DNA from 2 places in the Vibrio sp. WZ-1 genome. Region 2 is predicted to be linked to the other one. Evidence: predicted binding sites of a transcription regulator. Region 2 holds the regulator's gene; the other holds the start of a gene.

Region 1 (3,197 bases), on a different contig from region 2:
ATCACGGGTTTCTTTCGGCAGGCCAACGATCAGATGCGTACACACCTTTATGCCTAGAGCTCGAGCACGTTTGGTGATCTCAGCGTAGCACTCAAAATCATGACCTCGGTTGATACGCTTGAGGGTGTCATTGTTGGCAGTTTGAAGACCTAGCTCTAGCCAAATCTCGTAACCTTGGTGCACGTAATCAGACAATAAGTCTAATACTGCATCAGGCACGCAATCTGGACGAGTACCCACGCAGAGACCGACTATATCTGCTGCCTTCAATGCTTCCTCATACATGTTTTTGAGGACTTGTACTTCTGCATAGGTACTGGTGTATGCCTGAAAATATGCTAGGTACTTCTTCGCTCGATGGATCTCTCCAGCACGATCTTTCAATTGTTCGTGAATACTTTTGATCTGGACTTCTTCATCGGCAAACGAGGCCACATTACAAAATGTGCATCCTCCTCGACCAATGGTGCCATCGCGATTTGGACAACTGAAACCACCGTGTAAAGTCAGCTTATGGACTTTTTCACCGTAACGACGCTGTAGATCTTGGCCTAGTGTGTTGACCAACTCATGTAACTGCATAAATTCTCACCAATAGTAAACCGTAATAAATCTCACTACGATCTATGTAACAAAATTACATCCCTGCAAGAAAAAACAAACGATTCTAGTTAATTCAAACAACCTGGTAGCGGAGCCAAATCAATAAAACTGCATAAAACCAACTCAAAACGTGCAATGTTGCGTAAATGTTAAACAAATAGTGCATATTTAAACGAAAAATTTGGGTCACAAAGGCGACTTTTCGTTGCATTCCGAAGTCACAAAATTGTAGGATACTTACACAACCCCGCCGTTTTTGTGACTTTTATTACAATATCAACGACGGGAATTGTCGGTGTTATCCCGCTCCCACCTATATAAGTCACTAAATTGTGGCAATAAATAAAGGGATATCACCAAGGATTGTTTTTCTCGCAAAATTTTTCCTGCGAGATACGGAAAGGAATCAAGACTGGTCAACCTCGGCCAGTGGCGAATCATAAATATAAAGGATAAGACGTGCAGAACGTCCATAGACAGCCAAGATCTGTCTGGGGTTCTTACGTCGACATTGAACTGGAAGGATGTATCTATGGTAGATAGAGAGCAAAATCCACAGGGTCTGTACACTCCGGAGCTGGAGCATGACGCTTGTGGTATCGGTTTTGTTGCTCACCTTAAAAACCGTAAATCTCATGAAGTAGTGACTCAAGCATTGGATATGCTGGCTCGCATGGAACACCGTGGTGGTCAAGGTTGTGACCCTTGCAGTGGTGATGGCGCAGGTATCTTGTTACAAAAACCTCATGAATTCCTATTAGAAGAAGCTGTTAAGCTAGGCATTAAACTGCCTTCGTTTGAAAAGTATGGTGTTGGTGTCGTTCTCTTCCCGAAAGACGAATACAAACGCGCACAGTGTCGTGACATTCTAGAGCGCAATGCCCAGCGTCTAGATCTTGAAGTTATCGGCTATCGCGTTTTGCCAACCGACAACTCAATGATCGGTGCAGACCCACTAAGCACAGAGCCTCAGTTTGAGCATGTGTTTATCTCTGGTGGCCCTGGCATCACACCTGAAGAGCTAGAGCGCAAACTGTACGTACTTCGTAACTACACAGTGCGAGTTTGCCTAGAAAGCGTTTCGAACATTGGTGACGACTTCTACATTAACTCAATGTCTTACAAGACATTGGTGTACAAAGGTCAGTTAACGACAGAGCAAGTACCTCAGTACTTCCTTGATCTACAAAACCCGACCATGGTGACCGCACTAGCACTGGTACACTCTCGTTTCTCTACCAACACCTTCCCGAAATGGCGTCTTGCACAGCCTTTCCGTTACATTGCCCACAACGGTGAAATCAATACAGTTCGCGGTAACTTGAACTGGATGAAAGCCCGTGAAGCAATTCTAGAATCAGACCTGTTTACTCAGGCTGAAATCGACATGCTTCTTCCTATCTGTCAGGAAGGCAGCTCGGATTCATCTAACTTTGACATGGCACTTGAGCTCCTAGTTCTTTCTGGTCGCAGCCTGCCACACGCATTGATGATGATGATTCCGGAAGCATGGCAAGAAAACAAAAACATGGATCCTAAGCGCCGCGCGTTCTACCAGTACCACGCGAACATCATGGAACCATGGGATGGTCCTGCTTCAGTATGTTTTACTGACGGTGTTCAAGTTGGTGCGACACTCGACCGTAACGGTCTGCGCCCTTCTCGCTACACAGTGACCAAAGACAACTTCCTAGTGATGGCATCTGAATCTGGTGTTGTGGATATTGAACCAGAGAACGTTGAGTTCCGTGGTCGTCTGCAACCAGGCCGTATCTTTGTTGCGGACCTAGAGCAAGGTCGCATCATCTCTGATGAAGAAGTGAAAGACACCATCGCAACAGCGCAGCCTTACGAGAAGTGGGTAGAAGAAAACCTACTGAGCTTGAAGAAACTGCCAGATGCGAGCAACCAGTTCAGTCAACCTTCTCCTGAGCGCTTGCTGCACCGTCAACAAGCTTTCGGTGTGAGCACTGAAGAAGTGAACGAAATCATCGTTCCAATGGCGAATGACGCGAAAGAACCATTGTCAGCAATGGGTGCCGACTGGCCTCTTGCGGTTCTATCTCATCAGTCTCAGCACCTTTCAAACTACTTCAAGCAGCTGTTTGCACAGGTAACTAACCCACCGATCGACCCGATCCGTGAGCGTATGGTGATGTCGCTGAACACGTACTTGGGTAAAGACCAAAACCTTCTGACTGAAACACCACTTCACTGTCAGAAAGTCGAATTGGAATCACCAGTTCTGGCGAACTCTGAACTTGAGAAACTGCGTGCGATCGATAACGAGCACCTACAAGCGAAGACGTTGGATATCGTATTCCAAGCCAATGAAGATCAAGGTAAGCTTGAGCGCGCACTAAAACGTATTTGCCAATACGCAGAAGACGCGGTTATCGATGGTTACTCAATCATCCTACTAACTGACCGTGCAGTGAACTCAAACCACGCGGCGATCCCAGCAATGCTGGCAGTTGGCGCAGTACACCACCACTTGATCCGCAAAGGTCTACGTGCGAAGTGTGACATCGTGGTTGAAACCGGTGACGCACGTGAGACACACCACTTTGCAACATTACTTGGTTACGGTGCGA
Region 2 (3,197 bases):
CGCGAGCAAGGTAGACACATCAGCTACTTTGGTCCGCAAGCAAATGACTTCCCAGGGTTAGAAGAATTCTTCCGAAAGTATGGTGAAGAAGGGACCGGCAGCGTGCGTCGCTATCTGCATACCTTCGATGAGGCCGTCCCCTACAATCAAATGCCAGGCACCTTCACACCATGGCAAGACTTACCAGAAGACAGCAACGTACTGTTCTATGAAGGTTTACACGGTGGTGTTGTCGATGGTGACGTCAACGTGGCTCGCCATGTGGACTTTCTGATTGGCATGGTACCCATTGTGAACCTGGAATGGATTCAAAAGTTCGTTCGCGACACTCGCGACAGAGGCCACTCCCGAGAGGCGGTAATGGATTCGATCGTGCGCTCGATGGACGATTACCTCAACTACATTACCCCGCAATTCTCGCGGACTCATATCAACTTTCAGCGTGTGCCAACCGTCGATACTTCCAACCCACTTAACGCCAAAGGCATCCCAAGTTTGGATGAAAGCTTCGTCGTTATCCGCCTACGTGGCATCAAGAATGTCGACTTTCCATACCTCCTGGCTATGATTGATGGCTCATTCATGTCTCGTCATAACACCATTGTGGTGCCGGGCGGTAAGATGAGTTTTGCTATGGAGCTCATCGTCAGACCAATCTTACAGCAGTTGATCGAAACTGGGAAAATTGGCTAAAAGCCCTTTCAATAAGGTGTTTACTTTTCATACCGTGATCATGTGCACAGTTTTGCTTACAAAATCTCAATCATGGCACGATTAAAATCAAGAAATCGTTTCCGAAAAAGGATACTATTTCTAACCGAAACACAAGAGAGCTTGCAGCATATAAAAAGTGCTCTTATTCTAGTAAGCCAATTCAGGCTTAGCTAAAATATGGATAGCGCAAGCGTACCCTGCAGAGGAAGTGAGATATTATGGTTCTAGGTAAACCTCAAACCGACCCAACATTAGAGTGGTTTCTTTCACACTGTCATATTCATAAGTACCCATCAAAAAGCACGCTAATTCACGCGGGCGAAAAAGCAGAGACTTTGTACTACATCGTTAAAGGTTCTGTTGCGGTTCTTATCAAAGACGAAGAAGGTAAGGAAATGATCCTTTCTTACCTAAACCAAGGCGACTTCATTGGTGAGCTTGGTCTATTCGAAGAAGACCAAGAGCGTACAGCTTGGGTTCGCGCTAAATCTCCTTGTGAAGTGGCAGAGATTTCTTTCAAGAAATTCCGTCAACTTATCCAAGTTAACCCAGACATCCTAATGCGCCTTTCTGCGCAAATGGCTCGTCGTCTACAAGTTACTAGCCAAAAAGTGGGTGACCTAGCGTTCCTAGACGTAACTGGTCGTATCGCTCAGACTCTTCTGAACCTTGCTAAACAGCCAGATGCGATGACGCACCCAGACGGCATGCAAATCAAGATCACTCGTCAAGAAATCGGTCAAATCGTTGGCTGTTCTCGTGAGACAGTAGGTCGTATCTTGAAGATGCTAGAAGAGCAGAACCTAATTTCTGCGCACGGTAAAACTATCGTTGTTTACGGAACTCGTTAATCTCGATTAACGTTTAAAAAATTTAAAAGCCACCAAATGAAAGTTTGGTGGCTTTTTCTTTTGTGGGAATCGGGAACGGAAAACAAAGAATCGAGAGTCGGGATCGCTGCGTTCCGAGAGCGGACTTCGTCCTTAGAGATACAGCCCTCTCAGATTCCGAGAGTTAAAACCTCCCCCAGCAAAGCGTTCCCGCCCCCATAGGTCATAGCCCGTTCTCGTATCTATTAACCGTTGGTGCTTTCGAAAATCTTATCTGCTGATGCCGCTACAAATCCTGGGTACAACTCACCGTTATCCATTGAGTAGCGCTTAGCAAACTCGTAGAAGCCCCCTGGAATCACCTCAACGCCTTCAGTAAAGGTCACTGGCACTTTGTCTGCCATGGTCGATGATTGCTCTAGTAGCACCTCTGGCGTGCCTTTTACTTCGCCGCCATTTTCATTGATGGTGAAGCCTGCTGTACGTAGATGGTCGTTTACTTGCTTTACTTCTTGATGCTGGTTGAGCTGATTCACACTCACTGTGAAGTGGTTAGCTCCGTAACCGTGCGCAGCAAGCCACGAAGCGTACTCACTCTCTTTCGCCAAGGTTTGGAAATCAGCATAGCTGAGATCCCATAAACGACCGCCGTACAAGAAGTCGCTGTTTGTCAGTTTAGAAGCATCAACCTGCTCTACCAGTTTATGAACGATGGCTTGTAGCTCTGCTGAGCACTCATCCACTTTCAATTCACTGATGAAGACTTTTGGCTGCTTCGGATCTGGGTGCTCAAAATGTTTTGCCACCAGCTTTTTGCTTTCAAATACGTAATCACCACAGGCTTTATAACCCACTGCCAAGAATGGCTTCGCCAGCGTTTCAATGCCTAGGGGAGCGACATTAAACGTACGTAACGCAATATGGTCATTAATCAGAGGCTCATCTTCTTGAAGAAGTTGATGAACTTTAGCAGCAGAAGGACAAAGACGTTGAATGTAGTCTTGCCATAGCGATTCAAATAACACATCGGGCGTCATAACGACTCCTTGTTATGAAATGTAGAGTTAGGGGTAAGAGGAAGTTGACCACTCGTTCACAGCCCTAAAGCTGTCCAGAATCACGAACGAGCAGTCATCAACCTGTGACGGTATGTGCGGCATAAGTGCCAGTCAGTCAACACGCTCTGGAGAGTCTTGAGCTCGCCTTTGGCGTTTGCCAGCGCGCTTACCGAAATCCTAACTTGGTAAATAGCTCTGGCAGAGAGAAGCAGCGATACTTTGTCACCGCTTCGTATTTCTCTATTACAGGCTTACACCCGGGCTCAATGTTTCAGGCAAGACCGTCTCTTGCCCTTCCATTGATGCCATTGGGTACGCACAGTAGTCTGCTGCGTAGTAAGCACTTGGACGTAGGTTACCCGACGCACCCGGCCCACCAAATGGCGCATCACCACTTGCGCCCGTCAACTGACGGTTGCGGTTCACGATGCCGGCACGAATGTGGTCAACGAAGTATTCCCACTCTTGGTCGTCGGTTGAAACCAGACCTGCCGATAGACCAAAGCGCGTATCGTTCGCCAGTTCTACCGCTTTCTCTAGCCCTTGGTAGCGTACAACTTGCAGAAGTGGACCGAAGTACTCTTCATCTGGCAAC

What was found. Region 2 encodes CRP, which controls carbon source genes, mostly activating them, when cyclic AMP is high. Its sites were predicted from a motif close to TGTGANNNNNNTCACA; they were not measured.
Region 1: a site for CRP is predicted at 861-876, ahead of gltB (glutamate synthase large subunit). Genes of this name have one in related genera too.

What each region holds. Positions count from the first base shown of each region.
Region 1 is NZ_JBQEQR010000083.1:80,374-83,570, forward strand. Features, by position in the region: gene ACTS60_RS20285 (TIGR01212 family radical SAM protein) at 1-582, opposite strand, end outside; gene gltB (glutamate synthase large subunit) at 1,136-3,197, shown strand, end outside.
Region 2 is NZ_JBQEQR010000043.1:16,720-19,916, forward strand. Features, by position in the region: gene ACTS60_RS01815 (phosphoribulokinase) at 1-693, shown strand, start outside; gene crp (cAMP-activated global transcriptional regulator CRP) at 933-1,565, shown strand; gene ACTS60_RS01825 (DUF1338 domain-containing protein) at 1,790-2,581, opposite strand; gene astD (succinylglutamate-semialdehyde dehydrogenase) at 2,846-3,197, opposite strand, start outside.